DNA from 4 places in the Vibrio sp. A2-1 genome. Region 1 is predicted to be linked to each of the others. Evidence: predicted binding sites of a transcription regulator. Region 1 holds the regulator's gene; each other region holds the start of a gene.
What was found. The regulator CRP, encoded in region 1, controls carbon source genes, mostly activating them, when cyclic AMP is high. The targets are predictions, from matches to a motif close to TGTGANNNNNNTCACA.
Positions count from the first base shown of each region.

Region 2: L3V33_RS08940 (ROK family protein) is a predicted target of CRP. The motif match lies at 1,499-1,514, and genes of this name have one in related genera.
Region 3: L3V33_RS04410 (NupC/NupG family nucleoside CNT transporter) is a predicted target of CRP. The motif match lies at 5,199-5,214, and genes of this name have one in related genera.
Region 4: L3V33_RS19615 (CTP synthase) is a predicted target of CRP. The motif match lies at 4,769-4,784, and genes of this name have one in related genera.

Region 1 is NZ_JAKKCO010000007.1:133,285-140,711, reverse strand. It holds gene L3V33_RS19000 (ABC transporter ATP-binding protein) at 1-181, shown strand, start outside; gene L3V33_RS18995 (TIGR02444 family protein) at 178-648, shown strand; gene L3V33_RS18990 (hydrolase) at 925-1,917, shown strand; gene L3V33_RS18985 (YheU family protein) at 2,016-2,228, shown strand; gene L3V33_RS18980 (phosphoribulokinase) at 2,306-3,175, shown strand; gene crp (cAMP-activated global transcriptional regulator CRP) at 3,415-4,047, shown strand; gene L3V33_RS18970 (DUF1338 domain-containing protein) at 4,225-5,016, opposite strand; gene astD (succinylglutamate-semialdehyde dehydrogenase) at 5,289-6,746, opposite strand; gene astA (arginine N-succinyltransferase) at 6,786-7,427, opposite strand, start outside.
Region 2 is NZ_JAKKCO010000002.1:287,740-295,166, reverse strand. It holds gene pyk (pyruvate kinase) at 1-1,270, opposite strand, end outside; gene L3V33_RS08940 (ROK family protein) at 1,590-2,807, shown strand; gene L3V33_RS08935 (chemotaxis protein CheV) at 2,976-3,917, shown strand; gene L3V33_RS08930 (error-prone DNA polymerase) at 4,251-7,343, opposite strand.
Region 3 is NZ_JAKKCO010000001.1:1,042,220-1,049,646, forward strand. It holds gene L3V33_RS04390 (efflux RND transporter permease subunit) at 1-262, opposite strand, end outside; gene L3V33_RS04395 (efflux RND transporter periplasmic adaptor subunit) at 265-1,536, opposite strand; gene L3V33_RS04400 (TolC family protein) at 1,533-2,981, opposite strand; gene L3V33_RS04405 (hypothetical protein) at 3,096-3,365, opposite strand; gene L3V33_RS04410 (NupC/NupG family nucleoside CNT transporter) at 3,723-4,931, opposite strand; gene L3V33_RS04415 (hypothetical protein) at 5,544-6,020, shown strand; gene L3V33_RS04420 (PTS sugar transporter subunit IIB) at 6,306-6,575, shown strand; gene L3V33_RS04425 (PTS ascorbate transporter subunit IIC) at 6,585-7,427, shown strand, end outside.
Region 4 is NZ_JAKKCO010000008.1:62,982-70,408, reverse strand. It holds gene ispF (2-C-methyl-D-erythritol 2,4-cyclodiphosphate synthase) at 1-424, opposite strand, end outside; gene ispD (2-C-methyl-D-erythritol 4-phosphate cytidylyltransferase) at 427-1,128, opposite strand; gene ftsB (cell division protein FtsB) at 1,128-1,409, opposite strand; gene eno (phosphopyruvate hydratase) at 1,664-2,962, opposite strand; gene L3V33_RS19615 (CTP synthase) at 3,044-4,684, opposite strand; gene mazG (nucleoside triphosphate pyrophosphohydrolase) at 4,817-5,632, opposite strand; gene relA (GTP diphosphokinase) at 5,862-7,427, opposite strand, start outside.

The DNA of each region.
Region 1 (7,427 bases):
CGAAGAAGCTGAGCAAGAATTATCCGACACTTCACTGTATGAAGCTGAAAATAAGGCTAAACTGAATAAAGTACTCGCTCTCCAAGCGAGCAGTAAGTCACAGCTAGAAGAAGTTGAAATGGATTGGATGTCCACTCAAGAAGAGCTTGAGCAGATGGAACAGGATATGGATAGCTTATGAGCCCAGAGCACGCCCCAATATCACTAACACTGGAACGACTATGGCAATTTAGCCTTCAGTATTACAGTGTGCGCGGTGTAAAGGATGCGTGCCTAGCTTTGCAAAACCAATTCCACGGCAACGTCAATCTACTGCTGCTTCTCAAATGGCTTGATGAGCAGCAATTGTCTTTTGCCGAAGAAGAGTGGCACAAGGTACAACAGTGCTTAAGCCGCTCTGAAACCCTGCTTCATAGCTATCGAGAGCTGCGTAAGCATCTCAAACCTCAAGTCGTCGATTCCCTCTACCGTGAAGCGCTCCAATTTGAACTGCAGTTAGAGAAGCAACAGCAATCTGATCTCGTCGACTGCATTAATTCTCTTCAGCTTACGGCTAACCAGCAATCACCACTCGCTTTTCAATACTGTCGCTTATTAGGGGCTGAAAACCTCTACGACGCTTTTTCTGAACCAGCACCTCAACCCTAACGCGTTTCCTTTCTCTTATCTTCAATCAAGATCCAAGCTTACCTTGGTAGTATCGCTCTTCGTTTTCACACGGGAGTGGCGCGCATGACTGGTAATATGTTTGAATCTCAATCTCGACAATATTCAACTAGTTACCTACACCTTGTTTTTGTAGCCCGTATCAGTGAAACCCTTGCGCTTATACCGAGAATCAACCAAGCTCAAATAAAAACGTGGGCGTTTCGCTAAAAGCTCAACACTTTATCAAAGCCCATAAAAGAAGCATGGACTGTTTTTATGACAATATTTACCGCAGCCGCTGGTTTATCTAATCCGCACTTACAAACCTTAGTGCCACGATTTATTAGAAAGCAGGCGTTGTTTGACCCTCAATGGCAAACCTTAGAAACACCCGACGGTGACTTTCTCGATCTTGCTTGGAGCGAATCGCCAGAGGGTGACACCCCAAGTAATGAGGCTCGAAGTAACAAGCCGATATTCGTTCTATTCCATGGCTTAGAGGGAAGCTTTGAAAGCCCTTATGCCAACGGACTGATGAATGCCTTTGCTAAAGATGGCTGGCTATCAGTGATGATGCACTTTAGAGGCTGCAGCGGAAAGCCCAATCGCTTAGCTCGCGCTTACCATTCAGGTGAAGTCGAAGATGCACGCTTTTTCCTAAGACATCTACACGCCCAGTTTCCCAATAACCCTAAGGTAGCGGTTGGTATCTCTTTGGGCGGTAACATGCTGGCGAACTATTTGGCAGAGTACGCGGACGACCCATTGCTGTCGGCGGCGACGATTGTCTCTGCACCTTTTGATCTGGCTTGTTGCTCTAGTCGTATTGAGCGAGGTTTCTCTAAGCTCTATAAAAAGTACCTGCTCAACTCTCTCAAATCGAATGCCTTGAAAAAGATTAAGCTGCTGCAAGAAAAGCTCGGTATCACCGCCGAAACCATTAAGAAGATAGACAAGCTGTATGAGTTTGATGAACGGATTACTGCGCCTCTGCACGGGTTCAAGAATGCTCAGGACTACTATGCTCAGTGCTCAGCGCTTCCTAAACTTAATAAGATTAAACTACCGACTCAGATCATCCATGCCAAAGACGATCCGTTTATGACAGACGACGTAATTCCAAAGTTCGTGTTGCCTGACAACATCGACTATCGCCTGTTTCAAAAAGGCGGCCATGTGGGGTTCATTACCGGTAGCACGCTCAAACCAAGGTTTTGGTTAGAAGAAGCATTACCCGCCTACTATGAAAGTATTCAAGATTCGGCATAATGGCCGAGCCTTTTTAAGGACTGAGTGGTAGACGTCACTAGACGCAGTAATCAACACATCAATAAACCTATTTATGAACATAAAAGAGAGAAGTATTTATGATCATCCCATGGCAAGACATTGCGCCAGAAACGCTGGAAAACCTCATTAAAGAATTCGTGCTGCGTGAAGGCACAGACTACGGTGACGTAGAGGTTTCACTGCAAAACAAGATTGATCAAGTGAAACATCAATTAGCCTCAAAGGAAGTCAGCATCGTGTTTTCTGAGCTGCATGAAACCGTTGATATTCAAGTCACAAAACGCTTCTAGGCTGCGCTCATAAAGGAGCCGTGTTATAGTGGTAAACGATTGCTAACAAGTAAGTTACTCAAAAGACAAGGGTTGTCATGTCCGCTAAACATCCAATTATTGCGGTGACGGGTTCATCAGGAGCCGGCACCACCACTACCTCAGAAGCCTTCCGAAAAATGTTCAATATGATGGACGTGAAGGCCGCTTGGGTTGAAGGGGATAGTTTCCATCGCTTCACTCGACCAGAGATGGATGTCGAGATCCGTAAGGCTCGCGAGCAAGGTAAGCACATCAGCTACTTTGGTCCACAAGCCAACGATTTTGGCGCATTAGAAGAGTTCTTCCGTCAATACGGTAATGAAGGCACGGGTAAAGTCCGTAGTTACCTACATACCTTCGATGAAGCCGTGCCTTACAATCAAATGCCGGGCACCTTTACGCCATGGCAAGAGATCCCAGAAAATTCCGATGTGATGTTCTACGAAGGTCTTCATGGTGGCGTGGTAGATGGCGACATCAATGTCTCACAACACGTCGACTTGCTGATCGGCATGGTGCCAATCGTCAACCTTGAGTGGATCCAAAAATTCGTTCGTGACACACGCGATCGTGGCCACTCACGCGAAGCAGTAATGGATTCTATTGTTCGCTCAATGGATGATTACCTTAATTACATCACCCCACAATTTTCGCGTACTCACATCAACTTTCAGCGTGTTCCAACCGTAGATACATCGAATCCACTGAACGCTAAAGGGATTCCAAGTTTAGACGAAAGCTTCGTTGTTATACGTTTGCGTGGCATCAAAAACGTCGATTTCCCCTACCTTCTAGCTATGATAGATGGCTCATTTATGTCACGCCACAACACGCTTGTGGTGCCAGGCGGTAAGATGAGTTTTGCTATGGAGCTCATTGTAAGGCCCATCCTACAACAGCTCATCGAAACCGGAAAAATAGGTTAACAAGACACCATTCTGGTTGATTACTTTTCATACCGTGATCATGTGCACAATTTTGCGTAAAAAATCGTAGCTTGGTCACGATTAAAATCAAGAAATAGTACCTGAAAAAGGATACTATTCTTAAACGAAACACAAGATAGCTTGCAGCGCTCAACGAGTGCTCTTATCCTACAAGTCAATCCAGGCTTAGCTAAAATACGGAAAGCGGCAAGCATACCCTGCAGAGGAAGTAAGATATTATGGTTCTAGGTAAACCCCAAACCGATCCAACATTAGAGTGGTTCCTTTCACACTGTCATATTCATAAGTACCCTTCAAAAAGTACTTTGATTCATGCTGGTGAAAAGGCAGAAACCTTGTACTACATCGTTAAAGGTTCTGTGGCAGTTCTTATCAAAGACGAAGAAGGTAAGGAAATGATTCTTTCTTACCTAAACCAAGGTGACTTCATTGGTGAACTTGGCCTCTTCGAAGAAGACCAAGAGCGTACTGCATGGGTTCGTGCAAAATCTCCTTGTGAAGTAGCTGAAATTTCTTTCAAGAAATTCCGTCAACTTATCCAAGTGAACCCAGATATCCTAATGCGCCTTTCAGCGCAAATGGCAAACCGTCTACAAGTAACTAGCCAAAAGGTTGGTGACTTAGCGTTCCTTGACGTAACAGGTCGTATCGCTCAAACGCTACTTAACCTAGCGAAACAGCCAGATGCAATGACTCACCCTGACGGCATGCAAATCAAGATCACTCGTCAAGAGATTGGCCAGATTGTTGGTTGTTCTCGTGAGACAGTAGGTCGTATCTTGAAGATGCTAGAAGAGCAGAACCTAATTTCTGCACACGGTAAAACTATCGTGGTATACGGCACTCGTTAATCTCGATTAACTGAGCCAAAAATTTAAAAGCCACCAAATGCAAATTTGGTGGCTTTTTTGTTTTATAAAGATCTAGAGAGCAGATGCGAATGGAGCACCTCCCGCGTCCAAGCGCAAACACTCTCAAAGCGAAGCGTACCCGCATCTTTAGGGTAAAGCCCGTGCTCGTATCTTTCTTTAACCGTTGGTGCTCTCAAAGATCTTGTCAGCCGATGCTGCAACAAATCCTGTATAAAGCTCACCATTCGCCATCGCATAACGCTTAGCGAACTCGTAGAAGCCACCAGGAATCACCTCGCTGCCTTCAACAAATGAAACTGGGACTTTGTCTGCCATTGTAGATGATTGCTCTAATAAGACCTCTGGAGAGCCTTTAACCTGACCGCCAGATGCATTGATAGTGAAACCTGAATCACTCAAATAGTCATTCACTGTCTGTACTTCATCGAACTCATTAAGCTGGTTCACACTTACCGTAAAGTGGTTTGCACCGTAACCATGAGCCGCTAACCAAGACGCGTATTCACTCTCTTTTGCTAGAACTTGGAAATCCGCGAAGCTCAGATCCCAAAGGCGACCACCAAACAAGAACTCATGACCTTGAAGCTTGCTTGCGTCCACTTGCTCAACCAACTTAGCAACGATCTGTTGTAAGTCACTTGAACACTCTTCTACCTTCAACTCACTAATGAACACTTTCGGTTGGTTTGGGTCTGGGTGCTCGTAGTGCTTAGCCACTAACTTCTTGCTCTCAAACAAATAGTCGCCACACGCCTTGTAGCCTAATTCAAGGAAAGGCTTGGCCAGTGTTTCAATGCCCAGAGGTGCAACATTGAAAGTACGCAGTGCAATATGATCATTAATCAGGGCTTCGTCTTCTTTCAACAGATGATGAACTTTCTCAGCCGATGGGCAAAGCCTGTGAATGTAATCGTCCCATAGTGATTTAAAGAGTAGATCGGGCGTCATGGTGACTCCTTGTCAGAGGTTCTAGCAAGCTAGTAATTTGGATTAGAGAGGGAGAGGCTGGACACAAAGTCAGCAGCCATCAGCCTGTGACATACTTGTTCTATTATTATCTACCGCCCAATCTAGGTGTCGGACGTGATGGAAAAAGGAAGCGATAACACCGCTTCCTCATTACACAATTAACCAATGAATCTGTTATTCATGAGCCTAGAGCTCATAAGTTTATGATTTATAAACTTTTGACTCATGAATTTATAGCTTAAGCGCTAAAACTACAGCTCAATACCTGGGCTAAACGTAGCTGGCAGTTGAGTTTCACCACCTTCCATTGACGCCATTGGGTAAGCACAGTAGTCCGCCGCGTAGTAAGCACTTGGGCGTAGGTTGCCTGAAGCACCCGGGCCACCAAATGGTGCATCACCACTTGCGCCTGTTAGCTGGCGGTTACGGTTAACAATACCCGCACGGATATGGTCAACGAAGTATTCCCACTCTGAATCGTCTGTTGATACTAAACCGGCAGACAAACCAAAGCGCGTGTCATTAGCCAATTCAACGGCTTGCTCTAACGATTGGTAACGAACCACTTGCAACAATGGGCCGAAGTACTCTTCATCTGGCAACTCAGCAATGTTGGTTGCATCGATTATACCCGGAGAAACAAACGCCGCTTCGCCCGCTTTTGCTTCGACTAGGCTTACACCACCTAGTGATTGCAGATTAGCTTGTGCGTTCAGAATGAACTTAGCGGCCGTTTCAGAGATTTGTGGTCCCATGAAGGGTGCAGGTTCAGCGAATGGCTGATCAACACGAATTTTCAAGGTAGCCGCAACAAGCTTATCAAGCAGTTGATCGCCCTTCTCGCCAACAGGTACATACAAGCGACGTGCACATGTACAACGTTGGCCTGCACTGATGAAGGCCGACTGGATAATGGTATAAACCGTCGCGTCAGCATCACCAAATTGGTCAGTGATCACCATAGGGTTGTTGCCGCCCATCTCTAGCGCTAACATCTTGCCCGGTTGACCTGCGAATTGACGGTGAAGGATATGACCAGTATTGGCACTGCCCGTGAATAGCACGCCATCAAGACCTTTAGCATCCGCCAGTGCGATACCAGTTTCTTTAGCGCCTTGCACTAGGTTAATCACGCCAGCAGGAAGGCCAGCTTCTTGCCATAGCTTCATCGCAAACTCACCCGTCCAAGGTGTCTGCTCTGACGGCTTAAATACCACGGTATTACCCGATAGCAGTGCCGGAACAATATGACCGTTAGGTAGGTGACCAGGGAAGTTGTAAGGACCAAATACCGCCATTACGCCTAATGGGCGATGACGCAGTACGATTTGGTTGCCTGCGGCTTCACGTGAAGCTTCACCCGTACGTTCGTGGTAAGATCGAATAGAGATAGCGATTTTACCCGCCATCGCACCCGCTTCAGTGCGAGTTTCCCAAATCGGTTTACCCGTCTCTTTTGCAATAATCTGTGCAATTTCTTCGCTGTTCTCTTTTACCTTCTCAGCAAAGTTCAACACGATCGCTTCACGCTCTGCAAAGCTCATCTTTTTCCATACTAAGAAAGCGTCACGCGCCGCTGCTACTGCAGATTCAACCTGTGCTGGAGTTGCACTATCGCCTTGCCACACGACTTCATTATTGTATGGGCTTACTGATGTCATGGCGTCGCCTTGACCTGCCACCCACTGTCCTGCTATCCACTGAGTCATACTTCTATCCTTAAAATCTTCGACAGATAATCGCCGCTCTTATTGAGCCAACATGCGAACGAATTCGCCTTCTTTTACTTCAAGAGCGCTTGCTACTTCAGATGATAAAATCACTGTGTCGCTAGCTTGGTCATACGCGCCTTTCGCGGCTACTGCGCGGAAGTTCTCAAACGAGGTATTACCAATGAGGAAGTCTTTAGAGCTTGAATGCTCTGCAATTGTCACTTGAGCTCGAATCGCATGACGCACTGATTCGATATTTCTTAGATCACACTCAACCGTTGGGCCCCCATCAAAGATGTCGACATAGCCACGGTTGGTGAAACCTTCACGTTCCAGCAACTTAAGTGCAGGGCGCGTATTGTCATGAACCACCCCAATGACTGCCTGAGCTTCTTTGCTCAGTAGGTTCACATAGATAGGTAACTTCGGCATTAGGTCAGCAATGAAGCCTTTCTTACCAATACCCGTTAGATAATCAGCGAGCGTAAAATCAATCGAGAAGAAATGCTCTTGCAGCCATTTCCAGAAAGGAGAGTTACCTTCTGCATCTGATACGCCACGCATCTCAGCAAAAATCGTTTTCGAGAAACGCTCTGGGTGTTCTGACATGATCAAGAAGCGACACTTAGACATCAAACGACCATTCAATCCACCACGGAAAGCAGGACGTAAGAACAG
Region 2 (7,427 bases), on a different contig from region 1:
CACCGCGGTACAAGGTACAGCGATTAAGCGTTCCTTCGTTACGAGACAGCGCATAGATAGGCATATCAGCACTTAGACGAGACATCATCAATGCAGTACGGCCTGACTCGGTGAGAGTGACTACGCCCTTAATGCCTTCCATATGGTTTGCAGAGTAGATGGTTGCCATTGAGACAGTTTCTTCGGCGGTAACAAAAGTACGGTCAATACGGTAATTAGATTGGTTATTAATTCCTGCCATTTTCTCTGCGCCAATACAGACTTCGGCCATTGATTTGACTGTTTCAACCGGGTAATCACCGGCGGCGGTTTCACCTGAAAGCATCACTGCATCGGTGCCGTCCAGTACGGCGTTGGCAACGTCCATCACTTCGGCACGGGTTGGCATTGGTGCTGAGATCATTGATTCCATCATCTGAGTTGCGGTGATTACGGTTCTGTTAAGCGCTCTAGCACGGCGTATAAGCTGTTTTTGTACTCCGACCAACTCAGGGTCGCCAATCTCTACTCCGAGGTCACCACGAGCTACCATGACCACATCTGAGGCCATTATGATGTCATCCATGTTCTCAACAGTGGCTACCGTCTCTGCTCGCTCTACTTTTGCTACAAGGTGAGCTTCTAATCCCGCTTCTCGTGCAAGCTGACGAGCGTAGTGCATGTCTGCGCCGTTGCGTGGGAAAGACACTGCGAGGTAATCCACTTTGATTTGGGCTGCGGTGACGATGTCGCGCTTATCTTTTTCTGTCAGCGCTTCTGCGGAAAGACCACCGCCTTTTTTATTGATGCCTTTGTTATTTGACAGTGGGCCGCCAATGATGACTTCTGTATGAACGCGACAGCCTTCCACTTCGGTCACTTTCAGCTGAACACGACCATCGTCGAGTAACAGGATGTCGTTAGCTGAAACGTCGTTAGGTAATTCTTTATAATCAAGACCGACTGCTTGTTGGTTGCCTACACCTAAACCTAGGCTACTGTCGAGAGTGAATTTGTCACCCACAGCAAGTTGGATTTTGCCATCTTTGAATGTCGATACTCGAATCTTGGGGCCTTGTAAGTCACCGAGAATAGCGATTTGAGTGCCAAGTCTTTTTGCAATTGCTCTGACGTTTTCTGCGCGTTGTATATGGTCGTCGCTGGTACCGTGAGAGAAGTTCATACGGACGACATTGGCACCGGCTTTGATGATCTCTTCAAGCACGTTACCTTTATCAGTAGAAGGGCCTAGCGTTGTGACGATTTTCGTTTTTCTTAATTCGGCTGTCATGAATACTCCTAGAGTGAGGCCAAGTAATCTTTTAAAAGACTGAATTAAGTATATGCATTAATTGATTATTTATTGGGAGCTAGGGAGATATTTCATTATTTGTCTCTAATTATTGAATTCAGGGCTCAATAACGATGTTTTATTCTGAAAATTAAGTCTCAATTTATCGATTTTGGTGTTAATTTTCCTCGAACTATTTGACTCGATACACAAAGATTCATGTATATACGTGATACTGGTCACGGCGATATACCAAGTGACTTCACAATTACTTCGCAAAGTAAAAAAATTAACTCGTTGATGATTTCTGGAGCGTAAAATGTACATGGCTCAACCGGGCCATATTGATCATATCAAACAGGTCAATGCTGGTCGTGTATATAAACTAATTGACCTTAAAGGTCCTATTTCTCGTATCGATCTGTCCAAGCAAAGTGAGTTGGCTCCGGCGAGTATTACTAAAATTACCCGTGAACTCATTGAAGCTCACCTTATTCACGAAACGACGGTTCAAGAAGCCACGACTCGTGGGCGTCCTGCTGTCGGTCTGCAAACCAATAACGAAGGTTGGCAGTTTCTGTCGATGCGTCTTGGTCGCGGATACTTGACGATCGCGCTCCATGAATTGGGCGGCGACGTGCTTATCGATACCAAGATTGATATTCATGAACGTGACCAAGATGATGTGCTTGCGCGTCTTCTACATGAAATTGATGAATTTTTCCAAACCTATGCTGAGCAACTCGATAGGGTAACAAGCATTGCGGTTACGCTACCGGGCCTTGTGAATTCTGAGCAAGGTATTGTGTTGCAGATGCCGCACTACAACGTTAAAAATTTAGCGTTGGGTCCTGAGATTTACAAAGAAACAGGTCTGCCTGTCTTTATTGCCAATGATACCCGAGCTTGGGCATTAGCAGAGAAGCTGTTTGGTCACTCACAAGACAACGATAATTCTGTTCTTATCTCTATTCACCATGGTGTAGGTGCTGGGATCATTCTCGACGGCCGAGTGCTGCAAGGTCGCCACGGTAATATCGGTGAACTTGGGCATATCCAGATCGATAAGCAGGGCAAACTTTGTCATTGTGGCAACCGAGGCTGCTTAGAAACAGTCGCGAGTTCTCAGGCGATCCGTGATCAAGTGAAAGAGCGACTGGCTAATGGTGAAGCATCATCATTAACTGTGTTTGAAGACGTCACTATCGAACAGATCTGTGCTGCCGCTGCTGATGGCGATCCATTGGCTGTTGAAGTTATTGAACAGTTAGGTCGTTACTTAGGTGCCGCGATAGCGATTGTGATTAACCTTTTCAACCCTGAGAAAATCTTGGTGGGTGGTGTTATCAATCAGGCTAAAAGCGTGTTGTACCCTGCGATTCAAAAGTGTATCGAAGAGCAGAGTTTATCGGTTTACCATCAAGATTTAGAGCTGGTGGAATCTCGTTTCTATAAACAAGCAACCATGCCTGGTGCTGCGCTTGTTAAACAAGCCTTATATGATGGCCAACTGTTAATGAAAGTTGTTGAAGGTTAACTCCTTATACTCGTCTTTTAGCTTCACTCGAAACCTTTCCATGTACTTAAGCTTTGTATAACATCATTTGTTGTACTTAGTTTAAGCATTCTGTGCATTGGCGCTTTGCTTTAACCTATTGAAGTAGGCTATTGTAGCCACAGTTATTATTTGTCACTAAGGTGTTGTATGTCTGGCGTTTTAAATTCGGTTGATCAGAGAACCAAACTGGTCGGTGAAAACCGTCTGGAGCTCTTGTTATTCAGCTTAAACAGTCGTCAACTATTTGCGATTAACGTATTTAAAGTGAAAGAAGTCCTAAAGGTGCCAGTACTCACTCGCTTGCCGGGCTCTCACCATCATATTACAGGTGTTGCGTCTCTACGTGGTGAATCGGTGCCTGTTATCGATTTGCGCAGCGCTATTGGCTTCCCACCGTCACGAGATGAGACTCAAGAAAATAACTTGATCATCACGGAATACAACCGAACTGTACAAGGTTTCTTGGTTGGACAAGTGCGTAATATCGTGAATACGACGTGGACTGAAATTCAGCCGCCTCCAAAGACAACGGGTCGTGCCAATTACCTGACGGCTATCACGCATATTCAAGAAGAAGAGCAGCACAAAATCATTGAGATTATTGATGTTGAAAAGGTACTCGCTGAAATCATTGATTATGATGTTTCGATTTCTGACGGTGTTTTAGATGAGCAACTTGCCAATGAAATGGTTGGACGTAATGTACTTATCGTTGATGACTCTTCAACCGCGCGTAACCAGATTAAAGGTACCTTATCGCAACTGGGTTTGAACATTATTGAATGTTGTGATGGTTTAGAAGCACTGACCTTACTTAAGGGCTGGTGTGATGAAGGTAAAGACATCAATCAAGAAATATTGTTGATGATCACCGATGCTGAAATGCCTGAAATGGACGGCTATAAACTGACGCATGAAGTGCGTACGGATCCAAGAATGCATGACCTGTTCATCACGCTAAATACTTCATTAAGTGGAAGTTTTAATGAAGCTATGGTTGAGAAAGTAGGGTGTAATCGCTTTATTTCTAAGTTCCAACCGGACCTTCTGGTTGAAGTGACTCAAGAGCGAATGCGTCAGATTTTATAATTAAGACTGCTGTACGGTTATTTTGAGTGACCTTATGGAAAACGTTTGCTAATATTCACGTGGCATATTTTTCTTAACGAAATATGCTCAACTACTAGCGTAACTTTTCACACACAATCTAAGGTAGTTCCTCTTAATGATATGGTTGACTTCTAAAGTCGTAATGACTTTGAGCTTATTACTGTATAGGGAATTTAAGAAAAGACGTACGGAAGCTGAAGTTGAGTCATAACTCAACAAATTGAATTGAAGGGAAGCTGATGCTTCCCTTTTTCGTTTCTCTGTCTCTCGTTTCTTTAGTCAATGGACGATAGAAAAACAGTTGATACATCGCTAATGAAAATCTCGAGATTTGGTGTTCAAGCCAACAATTTCATCAGTTATATCGATAAGTTTCCCCGCAATCACATGCACGACTTCGCCTTCCTTCTCTAAGACTCCTTGTACCTTTAAAGCCTTAGCTGTGAGGTAAGCTTGCTGTTGCGCGCGGGCGGTGGCTCCCCAGACCACAACATTAATATTACCTGTGTCATCTTCCAATGTGACAAAGGTGACACCAGCTGCGGTGCCGGGTGACTGTTTACCCGTGACTAATCCAACAACGGTGACCATGGATTTGTGTCTTTGTTGTATTAAGTCCTTCATGTGTGTGAATCGACCTAATCGATTGGCTTCTTCGAGCAAAGTGATTGGGTGTTTGTTTAATGAAATCCCGACACTGGTGAAATCTTCGAGTAGATCTTGCATCTCACTGGGTTGATGCAATGAGAGCTCGCCATTATCATCTTCTGCATAGTCATCGACTTGGTTAAACAAAGGTAGATCAGAGGCTGAGTCCATCATTGCCCAACGCGTCTGAAAACGATCTCCGGAGACATTATTCAGCGCATTTGCGGAGGCCAGTAGTTCGATATCTTTTTTATTCATCGATAACTGTTTCACCTGGCTAGGGTGGCGATAACCGGATTGTGGGCGATTGGCGAGCACACTTTGAATTCCATGCTCGCTGAATCCTTTGATTTGTCGTAGCCCTAAGCGAATCGCTAAACCATTCTGATGTTCAACGACTATGTGGTTGTCTTGTGAGGCATTCACACATACTGGAAGAATCGCCACATTGTGTCGTTGTGCGTCCTGTACCAACTGCGATGGGCTATAGAAACCCATGGGTTGGCTATTGAGCAAAGAAGCGTAGAAACATTCTGGGTAATAGCATTTTAACCAAGCGGAGCAATACGCTAATACTGCAAACGAAGCGGAGTGGCTTTCAGGAAAACCGTACTCGCCAAAGCCGCATATCTGTTTAAAGATCTGCTCAGCAAACTCTGTCTCATAGCCGCGTTTTTGCATTCCCTCGATAAGTTTGTTTTTAAACTTAAAGACGTTGCCATTTTTCTTCCAAGCGGCCATTGCGCGTCTGAGTTGATCCGCTTCTCCGCCTGTGAACCCTGCAGCCACCATAGCGAGTTTAATCACTTGCTCTTGGAAGATAGGTACACCTAAGGTGCGCGACAGTACCGACTCCACATCTTTAGATGGATAACTGATTGGCTCAATGCCATCTCGACGTTTTAGAAACGGATGCACCATATCGCCTTGAATAGGCCCTGGACGTACGATAGCGATTTGAATCACCAAGTCGTAATAAGTCCTCGGTTTAAGCCTTGGTAGCATGCTCATTTGCGCTCGTGACTCAATTTGGAATATCCCGACCGTGTCTGCCCGTTGAATCACGCCGTAAACCTGAGGATCGTCTTTGAGGCGTGTGATCTCTGCGATCGTTAGCGAGCGACCATGAATGCGTTTGATTAGGTCAAAACATTTACGAATCGCAGAGAGCATACCCAGTGCAAGCACATCGACTTTAAGCAGTCCCAAGGTTTCTAGATCATCCTTATCCCATTGAATTATGGTTCGTTCGTGCATCGCGGCATTCTCGACAGGAACCAGTTCATACAAAGGCCCAGAAGAGATCACAAAGCCACCGACGTGCTGAGATAAATGGCGTGGAAAGCCGATGATCTCATTCACCAAGTGGATAAACTGTTGCCCCTTCAACGAATCAGGTTGTAGCCCCAATTGAGTGAGCTGAGCCTGCCAGCCTAGGCTTTTGTCCCTGCGATTGGTGTTTTTAATTAAGTAATCAAGTTGAGTTTCTTGTAGTCCCAATGCTTTACCGACATCTCTAACCGCACTTTTAAAGCGATAAGAGATGACCGTTGCAGCAAGTGCAGCCCGTTCTCTACCGTATTTTTGATAGATGTATTGGATGACTTCTTCACGGCGTTCATGTTCAAAGTCGACATCAATATCGGGCGGCTCATCGCGCTCTTTACTGATGAAGCGTTCAAATAGCACTGAGATCTGTCTTGGATCGACAGAGGTGATTTCTAGGCAGTAACAGACCACGGAATTAGCCGCAGAACCTCGACCTTGGTAAAGAATTCCTTGGCTTTTGGCAAACATCACGATGTCATGAATGGTGAGAAAGAAGAAAGGGTAGTCGAGATCATCAATCAATCCGAGTTCTTTATCTATGATTTGTTGAATGTTGCTAGGCACACCTTGTGGGAAGCGATCTTGTTTCCCTCTCTCGACCAACATGCGCAGATAACTCATGGGCGTCTCACCTTGAGGAATCAGTTCACTAGGATATTCGTAGCGCAAGCTGTCTAAATCAAATTCGCACAGCTCAGAGATTCGGTTGCTCTCTTCTAGCCACTCTGCTTTGAAAATACGTGAGAGCTTATTGATGCTTCGTAAACAGCGCTCGGCATTTGCCAGTAAGTGACTGCCCACTTCAGTAATGGGACGTTGATACTTGATCGCAGTGAGTGAATGCTGCAAGGGTAAGCGATTAGCGTTGTGCATCAGCACGCCACCACAGGCAGTAATAGGAAGGTGATGATGTTGTGACAGCTCAACGCAGTAATCTGTGTACTGCTGGTCGGTTTGCTTTAGGTGTCGTTGTAAGCCGATCCAAAGCCGACCTGAATGGTGCTGGGATAGCCATTGCCCCCAGTACGCGTCTTCATTTTTCTGTTGAGGGAGCCAAACAATGAAGCAGTGCTTAGCCGACATGATATCCCACTCAGAGAGTTGATAATGTCCTTTACTGCTACGACGTCTCGCATTGGTAATGATACGGCACAGCTCCGCATAGGCTTGTCTGTTTGGACATAACAATACCACTTGGCACTCTTCATTTAACCAAAACATGCTCCCGACAATTTGTTTGAGCGACAGTTTATGTTGCTTGATTGCTGAGTGAACCTTAACGATGCCCGCCACCGAGCACTCATCAGTAACCGCGAGCGCTTTGTAACGTAAGAAGTCGGCCTGTAAAACAAGCTCCTCTCCGTGTGAAGCTCCTTCAAGGAAGGAGTAATTACTTTGGCAAAATAGCTCTGAGTATTGCTGAGACATAATGTAATCTCACTTAACCACTGCGAGTGAATATGATTGAAAAAGGATGTTGAAATTCAATAAGTAGAACGGACGAGCTAACGA
Region 3 (7,427 bases), on a different contig from region 1:
TCTTGATTGCTAACCCTTCTTCCGCTTGAACAGGGTCACCACTGTCATAAGTCACTGAAACAGTGACAACATCGGGTTCTAGGCTCGGGAATGCTTCTTTACGTAACGTGTTAAGCGACAACACACCAATGATGATCACGCCCACTAACAGTAAGTTCGCTGCCACAGAGTTGTTAGCAAACCACGCGATTACGCCAGTATGCGGTTTATCCGACGTCTGGTTACTGTGCACTTGGTAATTCGGTTTCAGCTCGTTAGACATGACTAACCCTCCGCCTTAGCCAGCACAACCATGCCTGATTTAAAGCTGCTTAACGGACGCTTGACCACTTGCACACTGTCACTATTTGATTCTGTAACGCTATTCAGATCGGCAGAGTTGTTCAGCTTGGTAGGATCGATGTAAATCAAACCGCCCTTTTCAAACTCAACATTCGCGTTCGATTTAGAGAGCAGACCGTTGCCATCCACAAACCACAGGTCACCCTGCTGCGAAAGTGCTGAAGCTGGCAGCTCCCATAATTGAGTTAGTTGCTTACCCGAGATCGTTGCCTGCACGAATGTGCCTGGATAAAGATCTTTCTCTTGCTCCAAAGGGTTATCGACTTTCACGATCAGTGAACGTTGACGTGTGTCTTGTTGTAAGTGCTGCTCTACTCGCTCGACATAACCTTGCCACTGGTACTGACCATCAGAACTCGACAGAATCACTGGCCACGGCTGCTCTTTCAATTGCGAGTTATCGCTGTTGGGTAAGCTCAACCATTGGCTTTCAGACAAAGGAACAGAGACCTCAACCTCATCAACGCTGTATAACGTAGCAATCTGCGCGCCCGTTTGTGCGTAGCTTCCCGGTTGAACATCACGGCTCACGACTAACGAATCAAAAGGGGCAACCAAGGTTGTTTTTTCGAGGTCTTGCTGAGCCTTTACCAATTCAAGCTTGGCGTTCTCTAAGGCAGCTGTTACTTGTGCCAGTTGTGGTTCGCGTAATACTAAAGGTGAATCTGGCTCACCGGACAAACCAGAGCGTTGCCATTCAGACTTAGCTTGTTCGCCTTGTCTCTGTTCTTCCAATAAATCCAATTGAGCTTGAGCAACATTCGCCTTGGCTTGGGTTACCGCTTGCTGGTAACTGGTCGAATCGATATTGGCGATCACCTCACCTTGGCCAATCACTTGACCGGTTTCGAACTGCGATCTGATTGCTTCTATTCGGCCACTAACTTCTGTTGAAAACATCAACTCATAACGCGACTTCGCTTCTCCATAGCCCACCACTTCCGCTTGGTAGTCTCCGAGAGTGGCGAGTACGACAGACACTTGCTGTTGTTGCGAGGCTGCTAAGGTGGTCGTTTCAACAGACTTAGTTCCAATAGACTTAGTTTCAGCAACCATGATTTGAGACTCTGAAACCGTTAATTCATTCGTCTTTTGAGGAGTAAGCTCTGTTTGTGAACCGTTGTAAGCGAGGGCAGCAAAAATGCTTGAACCCGCAACAAGGGTGATTGCAATTGTGATGGTGTTCAGTTTCATGAAGATACTCCCAAGCCCAGAGCTAGGCCTAAATCAATTCGGTTTACAAGACGGTTATAGATGGTTTGTGTTAGCTGCGCTTCAAGGTCATAGGTTTGTTGCTGAACAGTAAGTAGATCAAAAATGTCGACCAAACCCTGACGGTATTTCTCTTCATAGCTGGTGAAGCTGCGTTGTGCGCTCACCAAGGCGTTCGTTAGGTGTTGCTGTTGAAGCGTTAATGAGGACTCTTGACCCATCGCGTTCTCCACTTCATTCACCGCAGTAAGTAGGGTTTCTTGGTAAGCCCAGTAGCTGGATTCTGTGGTTAAGTCTGCAATCTCTGCCTGTGCTTTAAGCTTGCCACCTTGAAACAGTGGTGCTGACACTTGACCAAGTGCGCTCCACAAAGGTCCGGTCAACAAGGCTTCACTCGGAGATTCCTCCATATCGGTTAGGCTTGCTGATAAGCTGATCGAAGGCAGCATCGCTTTGTATGCAGCATCAGCACGCAGTGTTTCTGCTTCAATATTGAAGAAAGCCGCTTGAAGATCCGGACGCCCTGCCAGATCTTGCGTCGGCATGTTGTCTAGCGGGTTAATGATGGTTGGGAATGAACCGAGATCCGCAAGTGATAACTCCTCAGACTCCCCACTCCACTGCCCCGTTAACAAAACTAACGCGCGTCGACTTTGTGCCAGTTGCTCTTGGTAATCGGCCAAAGTTGCTTGAGTCGATGCGCTGCTCGTTTTGGCGTTATCTAGCTCTTCAAGGCTACCTAGCCCTGTGCGATAACGTTCTAAAACCAGCTCTTCGTTGTTTTCGAGGATCACTAAGCGCTGCGTTTCAATATCAACAAGCTGCTGCTTCAAACTGATATCAAGCCAACCTCTCATAACACTCGCGACCAAAAGATCTTGAGCGCCCTGAAGGTTAGCCTGAGACGTCGCAATATCTTTTAACGCGGCGTTGTTTGTGTCTGCTAATTTCTGCCATAAGTCCAACTCCCAACCGACCGTGACATCCGTGGTGTAGGTTTCAGTGGTGCTTGAGCCTTTAGTGCCTTCGTCAGCTTGACCAGAAAAACTCGCATCGACGGTTGGTAAGCGGTCGCCAGACGTCACACCTTGCTGTGCATAGGCAATTTTGAGTGCTGTGATACTTTGTTGAAGGCTTGGACTGTTCTGCAGAGCGCGCTCGATATAGAGATCGAGCTCCGGCGCATTCACTAAATCGGTGAGTTGTAGATTCTCTGTATCTAACTCTTGTTCATTAGAAGCATGCTGGTTCAAAGCCTGTTCTTCAGAGGTTTGTTGGATCAGCTCTGAAAGCAAGCTTTGCTGTGTCTTGCTAGTGCTTTGCTCTGCTAACGAAACATAGTCAGCCTGACTGGTTGTCGTGCAACCGATCAACCCGATTAGAGCAAGTGAAATAAGGGAATGTTTTAAAGGAAGATTCAATTTCATCTTCTTGTCTCCTGTAAGAATGGAGGCAAGATAGCGAGCTGGAGGTTAAGGGAGGGTTAAGGCGAACGTTAACCCTAAAAGAAAATGCAAAAAGTGTACGTTTAAACTTCTGTTTTATGCTTCTGACTTGCTAGAAAAGAGCCCACCGATCTTATAACCAATCGCATAGCAAACCACTGCAATAGTCACAAACACCAATGCCGAGAAGAAGTACGCCACCGATGCCGCTACACCAGTGCCCCACACGACGCTAAACACCAAACCGAGATAAGCCTCTTGTGGCCACTGAGAGATAGGAAACTGAGTACCACCAGCAATAAGATAAACCATCGCAAACAAGCCGATAAAGGCAGTGATAAGACCGATGAGAACGCGCATGTTCATGGGGAGACCTTTGATTTATTGGACTTGGTTGCCATTATTCTTAGTCGAAAGCGGATGTGCTTAGTCGAAACCGAATATTCTCAATCGAAGTCGAATGTTCTTAATCGAAGTCGAATGCTATTAATCGCAACCTGATGATATTCAAGTATATCGGATAAAAGGAGCTTGCTCTATTACTCTTCCGAGTGAGCCTTATACACGACAGAGTAATGAAAGTGGTGGTTTGAATCTGAATCAACCTAACCAGCAGGCACAAAAAAGCGGATACCCTTCTTACGTAAACTCCGTAAGTAAGATACCCGCTTTTACTAAATTTAAGCGCTTTTATTGAATCTAACTACTTTAACTTAATCTAGCTTAAAGCAGGATGAAGATACCCGCTAAACATGCACTCATTAGGTTTGCTAACGTACCAGCCGCTACCGCTTTCAAACCTAAGTTTGCCACTTCTGCACGACGCTCTGGTGCCATAACACCAATCGAACCTAATTGAATCGCGATAGAACCAATGTTGGCAAAACCACACAATGCAAAAGTCACAATGACTTGGCTATGTTCAGATAGCAGCGCTTTGTTCTCAACGAAGTCGATGAAAGCAACGAACTCGTTCATTACGATCTTCTGACCGATGTAAGAACCTGCCACTAATACTTCATCACTCGGGATACCAATTAACCATGCAAGAGGCGAGAATAGGTAACCGAAGATGGCTTGCAGGGTAATGCCCGCAAAACCGAACATTTCGCCTAGACTTTCTAAACCCGTGTTGACCATTGCAATCACACTCACGAATGCAACCAACATAGTGCCGACAGCGACCGCCACCTTCATACCGTTCATTGCGCCACTTGCCAATGCATCGATCACGTTGCTTTGGTCAGCTTTATCTAGCTCAATGTGGTCGTAGTCACTCGGAGTACTACGCTCAGGAACAATGATCTTCGCCATCAATAGGCTGCCCGGAGCCGCCATGAAGCTTGCTGCAATAAGGTATTTAAGTTCAACACCTAATCCTGCATAGCCACCCAGTACACTGCCGGCTACTGACGCCATGCCGCCCGCCATTACAGCAAACAGTTCAGAACGAGTCATAGACTTTAAAAAGGGACGAATAAGAAGAGGAGACTCACCCTGAGAAAGGAAGATATTACCTGTTGCAACTAGAGATTCAGCTTTACTGGTACCCAGCAGTTTTTGCACGGCTCCACCAAGAACTTGAATCACTTTCTGCATAACGCCTAAGTAATAGAGCGCAGAGATCAAAGCACTGAAGAAGATAATGATTGGAAGTACGCGAATCGCGAAAATGAAACCTTCAGTAGCCAGATCACCAAATAGGAAAGCGATACCAACGTCTGCAAAACCAAGCAAGCTCGAAACGCCATTGCTTAGGCTTGTTAACGCCAGTTGTCCCCAAGGGAAATACAACACCAAAGCAGCGAAGCCGATTTGAAGTAATAGTGCACGAGAGACCGTTTTCCAGTTAATAGAAGAGCGACTCTCAGATAGCAGACATGCGCAAGCAATCAGTGCAATAACACCGACAAGACCAAATAGAATATTCATAATGTGTCCTAGTAATCCTTAAAGAGTGAACATGAGCCAAACGAATGACATCAAAGGAATAGGACAAAGAACCGCAAGCAAAACGCTACGCGATGAAGGAGCTAACAACGTTAGCGACTGTAACAACGAGTTGTTCATGTAAAAATCACCTTATACAAGCAGTGGAACGTAGCTGGTCCGGTCCGTGGGGTCATTCACATATCCATGTGACGGCTTGTATTGGCTAAGCACCGGCTTAAAACCGGAAAAGAAGTATAAACAGTTAAGTGAGACTTTCATCACATTTTTTAACGCAAACGATCGCGCGGTCAAGGATTAAACAAAACGCTGTGTTTATCGCCTTTTGTGTGCATAAAAACTGTAAACAACCTGTATGAAGTTGAATTTGTAATGTTAAGCCTTTAAACGTACGAGCGTAATCACTCGGTTAATTCTGTGTGATTCTTACTACTTTTCTGTGCTCTGCCTCATTTCCCGATACTTCAAGATTCATCTTAAGTTTAGATGCGTATATACTTTGTATGATCTCACCAAATAATTATCTATAAAATACTAATAGAGCTGATTAGATATAACAGCCATCGAGACTAAGAGAGGACACACTTGAAGAAAATGGAAGCTCCGCATGACATGAACAATGGAGCTAAATTCAAAACAAATAGACATGGCTATGTGACAGTAGTTGAATATTATAATACCTATACTGTTATTGTCGCGTTTGAAAACACCGGCAATATCCGCGCTATCAGTGCGGCGAAATTACGTACAGGTCAGTTAACCGATCGCTCTGTCGCACCTGAATCAATTATGATTGGTGAAAAGGTTGAATCCGTTAAACATGGAATATTGACCATTACCCAAGTTGAATCTGAAAATATTGTGGTACTAACCAATACTAATAACGAAGAAATTCGAATGTTATTGCCCGCTGTACAAAAAATGAAAGATAAGGTCGAAGATGTTGAGAATGATAAAACTGAGGCTCCAAAGCCAACCTCTCTTAGTCAATTAACAAAAAGAAATAAAAAGACCAAAGACGTCAATAGTATGCTTAAGAAAATGCTTACCGATTACGGTCGATACGATTAGTTATCTATTTTATTTCACAGATCCTCTAAATATTTGCCTTCCGAAAAATAAATACATTTACTCCTGCCTTTCTCAATAAGATACGTTGCATATTCGAGTGAAAAGTTAAATTTGATCAAAGTCTCACTCTGGATCTTTAACGCGAATTAACGAGATCTACATCACAATCTCATTTTAGCTTTGTGATGGAGATCTTATTGAAATCTGAATATTTCCATTATTATGCTCTCACACAATAAGAGAACGCAGTTTCTCAACCCCTAAAATCCAATTGAGACAAATATTATGAAAAAGATTCTTGTAGTTTGCGGTAACGGCCTTGGTACTTCACTAATGATGGAAATGGCAGTGAAAGAAGTGGCTAAAAAAATCGGTTTCGAAGCAGAGATTGATCACGAAGATCTATCTTCTGCAGCATCAAGTAATGCGGATATTTGGGTCGCGGCAACAGACGTTGCTAACCAACTGAAAGACGGTGGAAAAGAGAACATCATCAGCCTTAAAAATATTTTTGACAAAGCATCAATCGAAGAACAACTAAAAACTTTCATGTAAGGTCAAATTATGCAAAACTTTTTCGAATTCATGCTCGGCTTATTAAAAGAGCCAGCAATCATGGTAGGTTTAATTGCTTTTATTGGCCTTGTTGCACAAAAAGCTGATATTTCTACCATTCTAAAAGGCACAATTAAAACCGTAATGGGTTTCCTAATTTTAGGTTTTGGTGCTGGCGCTCTTGTTGGCGCACTAAATAACTTCTCAGTTGTATTTACTGAAGCATTCGGCGTAAGTGGTGTTATTCCAAATAACGAAGCAATTGTTGCATTAGCACAAGAAGCATTCGGTTATGAAATGGCTCTAATTATGTTCTTCGCATTCGTTGTGAATATTTTATTGGCTCGCATTACTCCTTTAAAATATATTTTCTTAACGGGTCACCACACCATGTTTATGTCGATGCTAGTGGCAGTTATTCTGTCTTCAGCTGGTATCGAAGGAACCGTTTTAGTGGCTATTGGTGCAATTCTTGTCGGCACACTGATGGTTGTGATGCCTGCACTGGGCCAGAAGTACACTGAAAAAGTAATGGGTACAGACCAACTTGCTATCGGTCACTTCTCTACCCTTTCTTACATCGTATCGGGCTTCATTGGCAGCAAATTCGGTGACACATCGAAAACAACAGAAGATATCCAAGTTCCAAAAAGCTTAATGTTCCTACGTGATACGCCGGTTGCTGTTGCAACAACAATGGCTATCTTCTTCATGCTTGCATCTATTATTGCTGGCGGCGAGTTTGTAGAAACGGTTTCTAGCGGTCAAAACTGGGTCGTATTCACCTTCATGCAATCTCTTATCTTTGCTGGTGGTGTCTACATCGTACTGCAAGGTGTGAAGATGTTGATT
Region 4 (7,427 bases), on a different contig from region 1:
CTGTAAAACCTAAACGCTCGGTAGTCGTGGCTTTTACATTCACATTGCTAATGCTTGTTTCTAAATCTTGAGCAATGGCTTGGCACATAGAGTCTATATGAGGAGCCATCTTTGGAGCTTGCGCCATGATAGTAATATCCGCATTACCAATCACATAACCTTGCTCTTTTACTCGACGGTAAACATCTTTCAGTAATTCGCGGCTATCTGCGCCTTTCCACTCATCATCCGTATCAGGGAAATGACGACCAATATCACCGGCTGCAATGGAACCCAGTAAAGCATCGCATAATGCGTGCAGGGCAACATCACCGTCTGAGTGGGCGATAAGACCCTGTTCATAAGGGACACTCACGCCACCAATAATTACCGGGCCTTCACCACCAAATTTGTGTACATCAAAGCCATGGCCAATACGAATCATCATTATTCCTTATTCTGACTTAAATAGAACTCAGCCAAAGCCAAATCTTCAGGCTGAGTAATCTTAAAATTATCTGAACGCCCAGCAATCAATGCTGGTGATAAACCTTTCCACTCAAACGCAGAGGCCTCATCGGTAATCGAAACGCCTTGTTGCAAGGCCTCACTCAAGACTTTCCGTAAAGGCTTAGATCGAAACATCTGAGGGGTAAGCGCATGCCAAAGATCGACGCGATCGACCGTGTGTTCAATTTGTCCTTGAGCACCACGCTTCATTGTATCGCGAACCGGCGCAGCTAAAATCGCGCCAACATCATGGGTCATAGCACCAGAGATCAGTTTGTCGATATCGCTCAATTGGATACAAGGCCTAGCGGCATCATGCACCATCACCCAATCACTGAGTTGCTGTTGGGCAATATAGTCCAGAGCAGAAAGCACTGAATCGGCTCTTTCCGTTCCGCCGGAAACTCTGATCACCAGTGGATTAAGGTTAAGCGGTAATTCAGGGTAGTAAGGATCATCATCACTGACCGCTACCACAATTTTAGACACTTGAGGGTGCGACAACAGTTTCTCAACGGTGTGCTCTAAAATCGTTTTACCGTGAATTTGAAGATATTGCTTGGGACGGTCTGCCTTCATTCGGCTGCCGACGCCCGCAGCGGGGACCACTGCAATAACGCTTTGAAGTTGGTTCGACATTAATGAGATTCCTCACCAATAATACGATAAAACGTTTCGCCTTCTTTCACCATTCCCAGCTCATGACGTGCGCGCTCTTCTATCGCGTCTAAGCCTTGGCGTAGATCGTCGATTTCCGCAAACATCTCAGCATTGCGAAGATGAAGCTTTTCATTTACTTGCTGCTGAACTTGGATTTCGTTGTTCACACCGTAGTAATCAGAAATACCATTTTTACCGAGCCACAGTGTGTGTTGTAGCCAGCCAAACACTATGAGCAGTACTAAAGCAAAAATTCGCATAACACCTTTCGCCGGTTGAAAAAGAAGGAACTAGAATAAGGCACATATATACCATAATGCGCTTATTGGTGCGAGATATGTGGTGTCAGGGAATCAATAAGTCGGGGAATTATTGGACAGAATAGTGAGTGGTAACAATGAAGTTCCCTACTCCTTTCTTCGTCAGTCTAGGGAATGACGTATTTTAGGCAAAAAAAAACGCCCTACCGAAGTAGAGCGTTTTCAAAAGCTTTAAGCTAATAATTCAGAGTGAATTATTGACCTTTAACTTCTTTAAGACCGTTGAAAGGTGCTTTAGAACCTAGAGCTTCTTCGATACGGATAAGTTGGTTGTACTTAGCAACACGGTCAGAACGGCTCATAGAACCAGTTTTGATTTGACCTGCAGCTGTACCTACCGCTAGATCAGCGATAGTTGCATCTTCAGTTTCGCCAGAACGGTGAGAGATTACTGCAGTGTAGCCAGCGTCTTTAGCCATCTTGATAGCAGCTAGAGTCTCTGTTAGAGAACCGATTTGGTTGAACTTGATAAGGATAGAGTTAGCTACGCCTTTCTCGATACCTTCAGCAAGAATCTTAGTGTTTGTAACGAACAGATCGTCACCAACGATTTGAAGCTTGTCGCCTAGAAGTTCAGTTTGGTGCTTGAAGCCATCCCAATCTGACTCGTCAAGACCGTCTTCGATAGAAACGATTGGGAAGTTGTTAGCTAGTTCAGCTAGGTAGTGGTTGAACTCTTCAGAAGTAAAAGTTTTACCTTCGCCCTTCATGTTGTAGATGCCAGCTTCTTTGTCGAAGAACTCAGATGCTGCACAGTCCATAGCAAGAGTAACGTCTTTACCTAGTTCGTAACCAGCAGCTGCAACAGCTTCTGCGATAACTTCTAGAGCTTCAGCGTTAGATTTAAGGTTAGGAGCGAAACCACCTTCATCACCAACTGCAGTGCTGTAGCCTTTAGACTTAAGAACTTTAGCTAGGTTGTGGAATACTTCAGCGCCGATACGCAGACCTTCTTTAAGAGTTTTAGCGCCAACTGGTTGGATCATGAACTCTTGGATGTCAACGTTGTTATCAGCGTGCTCGCCACCGTTGATGATGTTCATCATTGGTAGAGGCATAGAGAACTGACCAGCAGTACCGTTTAGCTCAGCAATGTGCTCGTATAGAGGCATGCCTTTCGCAGCAGCAGCAGCTTTAGCGTTCGCTAGAGAAACAGCAAGGATAGCGTTAGCACCGAACTGAGATTTGTTCTCTGTTCCGTCTAGGTCGATCATAACTTGGTCAACGTCAGCTTGTGCTTTAGCGTCTTTACCAACTAGAGCGTCAGCGATTGGGCCGTTTACAGCTTCAATTGCTTTAAGAACACCTTTACCTAGGAAACGTGATTTGTCGCCGTCACGTAGCTCAAGAGCTTCGCGAGAACCAGTAGATGCGCCAGATGGAGCAGCAGCCATACCTACGAAACCGCCTTCTAGGTGTACTTCAGCTTCTACAGTTGGGTTACCACGTGAATCGATGATTTCACGACCTAGAACTTTAACGATCTTAGACATTGAATGTTTCCTTCTCGTTGAATATATAAATGTCAAATTTAAAGGTAGCAGCACAACTTACGCAGCTACCTGGATTCCTTTTTACTTTTCTAATTCGCCGCGCTGGAATTCGCCAGCCGCTTTAACGAAACCTGCAAACAATGGGTGACCATCGCGAGGTGTTGAAGTGAACTCTGGGTGGAACTGAGCAGCAACGAACCATGGGTGGTTCGGGTTCTCAATAACTTCAACCAGTTTCTTGTCCGCAGATAGACCCGATACTTTTAGGCCCGCTTTTTCGATTTGTGGACGAAGATTGTTGTTCACTTCGTAACGGTGACGGTGACGTTCATGGATCGTCGCGCTACCGTATAATTCGTAAGCTTTCGTCCCTTTCGCTAGGTGACAAAGCTGTGAACCAAGACGCATTGTGCCGCCTAGGTCAGATTTTTCAGTACGCTCTTCAACTTTACCTTCGCCGTCAATCCACTCAGTGATTAGGCCAACAACAGGGTATTTAGTTTCTTTGCAGAATTCAGAAGAGTGTGCCCCTTCCATTTTCGCAACGTTACGAGCGTACTCAATAAGAGCAACTTGCATACCTAGACAGATACCTAAGTAAGGTACTTTGTTTTCACGAGCGTATTGTGCAGCAAGGATCTTACCTTCAACACCACGATCGCCAAAGCCACCAGGAACTAGGATTGCATCTAGGCCTTGTAGAATTTCTGTGCCTTTAGACTCAACATCTTGTGAATCTACATATTTAATTGTGACACTTAGGCGGTTTTTCAAGCCTGCGTGCTTCAGCGCTTCATTTACTGATTTGTATGCATCTGGCAGTTCAATGTACTTACCAACCATACCAATCGTTACTTCACCCGTTGGGTTAGCTTCTTCGTAAATTACTTGTTCCCATTCAGACAGATCAGCTTCTGGAGCATCGATACCAAAACGCTTACATACAAGATCATCAGTACCCTGTGCACGGATTAACTGTGGGATCTTGTAGATTGAATCTACGTCTTTCATAGAGATAACGGCTTTTTCTTGTACATTACAGAAAAGAGCAATTTTCTTACGTTCGTTTGCTGGGATAACACGATCTGAACGACAAACTAGAATGTCAGGTTGGATACCGATAGACAGTAGCTCTTTTACAGAGTGTTGCGTTGGCTTAGTTTTAAGCTCACCCGCTGCACCTAAATAAGGAACGAGAGTTAAGTGCATGAACATTGCGCGTTCACGGCCTAATTCTACTGCTAGCTGACGAATCGCTTCCATGAATGGTAGAGATTCGATATCACCTACAGTACCACCAACTTCAACAAGCGCGATATCGTGGCCTTTAGCACCAGAGATTACGCGTTCTTTGATAGAGTTAGTAATGTGAGGGATAACCTGGATTGTTGCACCTAGGTAGTCACCACGACGTTCATTACGTAGAACGTCAGCATAAACACGACCTGCTGTGAAGTTGTTACGCTTAGTCATCTTGGTGCGAATGAATCGCTCATAGTGACCAAGGTCAAGGTCAGTTTCAGCGCCATCTTCCGTAACGAACACTTCACCGTGCTGAGTCGGGCTCATAGTGCCTGGATCAACGTTGATGTAAGGGTCAAGCTTCATCATAGTCACTTTAAGACCACGAGCTTCTAAAATAGCCGCAAGAGATGCTGCTGCAATACCTTTACCTAGAGAGGATACAACCCCGCCAGTAACAAAAATGTAATTTGTCGTCATGTTTAACCTGAAATTGGTTGAATGAGGGAAATGGATTACTTCTGGACGGGATGAAAATATACCAGAAGCCCCTTATCGCCACAACGTGAAATCTATCACACTGCAATTTTTTATTTTTTGCTTCAAATCAATTCATGATAAAAGCTTTGATGATCTTTTCTCCGCCACTTTGACTTCATCCCACATGGAATCAAGCTGTTGTAGAGAAAAGTCGGTCAAAATTTTATCTTGCTGACGAACTTTTTGTTCCACACCTTTAAAGCGGCGTGAAAATTTCAGATTGGCTTTATTGAGAGCCGTTTCTGGATTTTTACCCAAATGTCGCACTAAATTGACGGTAGCAAACAACAAATCACCCAGTTCTTCTTCAACTAAATCTTCGTTTGGCGTTACTTGAAGTGCTTCTTCTAGCACCTCATCAACTTCCTCTAAAACCTTATCTGCAACCGGGCCGATAGAGTCCCAATCAAAGCCAAATTTCGCGACTTGCTTTTGAATCTTTGTAGCACGCGAAAGTGCAGGTAGAGAGTTTGGTATTGAGTCTAGAATACTTTCTTGAGTTTTGCCTGCCTGTGCTTTTTCTTTGGCTTTTTCAGCTTCCCAGTTGGCATTAATTTCTTCATCACTGGCAAACTCAGTATCAGAGAACACATGCGGATGGCGGCGCGTTAGCTTCTCATTGATACCGTCGACCACATCAGAGAACTCAAACAAGCCCTGCTCTTTTGCTAACTGACTGTAGAAAATCACCTGAAACAACAGGTCGCCCAACTCTTCTTGTAGATTCGGCCAGTCTTTGTTGTGAATCGCGTCCACCACCTCATACGTCTCTTCGATAGTATGCGGCACAATTGTTTCAAAATTTTGTTTCAAATCCCAAGGACAGCCACCTTCAGGATCGCGCAGCTTAGCCATAATCTGTTCAAGTTGTTCAATCGGGTGATTCATCGTTTTCTTCCTATTCACTGTCTTTGATTTATAAATTTATAACGTCTTCTAAAACTAAAAAAGGTGAGCAGCCAAAACCACTCACCTTTGTTGATACTGTCTAATTCTCTAAATAATTGAAACTGTGGCTAGGCGACAAGCAAGCGAGACTCCTGAGCATAGCTTGTCTATGTGATTGAGCGAGTGCGCGCAGGCAACAACGCCATCAGCTTCAAGTATGACGAGAATTTTAGCCTAGGCGTTTTACGCTCATGACATCTTTGATCTGCTCTACTCGACTGGTCACTCGACTCAGAATCTCAATATTGGTCACTTCCAAATCAAAATCCATCACCGACAGTTGACGTTTATAGTCAATACGGCTCTTCATTGTCGTCACACTGACTTTTTCGTTCAAAAACAGTGACGTTATATCTTTCAACAAGCCTGTGCGCTCTAGGGCCTCTACACGCAGCGTTAAGATATACGAGCCGACAAAACCATCGCCCCACACAGTATCGATGATACGTTCGGGTGCATGTAGGTTAAGTTCACTTAACTGTTCGCAATCGCTACGGTGCACTGAAATACCGCGACCTTGAGTTATGTAACCTTTGATCACATCGCCTGGGATTGGCTGGCAACAACGAGCCAAGTGGGTCATTAGGTTATCGACACCTTCAACGACGACGGCATCCTTTTTCGGACGACTCTGATGAGCGGGCTTATTGTCAGACTCAAGCAACTTTTCGAGCGCTTTTTTATCTTCTTCTTCCGCTGTCGGCTTGTTGACCAAAGCATTGATGTGATTAACGACTTGGTTGATACGCATATCGCCGCTACCAATACCCGCATATAGTTCATCTGGAGTATTGACGTTGAATCGTTTCAGCGCGTATTGCTCGGCATCTTTCAGCGTCGCTCCGACTCTGCCTAATTCGACTTCAAGAATATCTCGTCCGGCTTCAAGGTTTTTCTCACGACTCTGAGCGCGGAACCAGGCGTTAATTTTTGCACGAGCTCGACTTGAGTGAACAAAGCCTGTGGTCGGGTTTAACCAATCACGTGATGGATTCGGTTCTTTTTGAGTGATGATCTCAACTTGATCGCCCATCGCTAGCTTATGAGTAAACGGGACGATTCGACCTGCTACTTTGGCACCGATACAACGGTGTCCAACCATCGAGTGGATGTGGTAAGCAAAATCCAACGGTGTTGCACCCATTGGTAAATCGACCACATCACCACGAGGTGTAAAGGCATAAACACGGTCATCAAAGACTTGGCTACGCACTTCATCCAGCATTTCACCAGAATCCGACATCTCTTCTTGCCAGTCGATAAGCTTACGAAGCCAGGTGATTTTCTCATCGTAGCCACTGCGTACGCCGCTTGAAGCACCTTCTTTGTACTTCCAGTGCGCTGCAACGCCTAATTCAGAGTCTTCATGCATCTGCTTGGTACGGATCTGAATTTCAATGGTCTTGCCTTCAGGGCCAAGAACTACGGTATGAATCGATTGATAACCATTGGGTTTAGGGTTCGCCACATAGTCATCAAATTCACTTGGGAGGTGTTTATATTTGGTGTGAACCACACCTAAACCGGCATAACAGTCTTGCAGTTGGTCTGCGATAATACGCACCGCACGCACGTCAAAAAGCTCATCAAACTCTAAGCCTTTTTTCTGCATTTTACGCCAAATACTGTAGATGTGTTTTGGTCGACCGCTAACTTCAGCATTGATGCTTGAGCGATTCATTTCTGACGTTAAATCGTCAACAAAGTCAGTGATGTATTGTTCGCGCACGATACG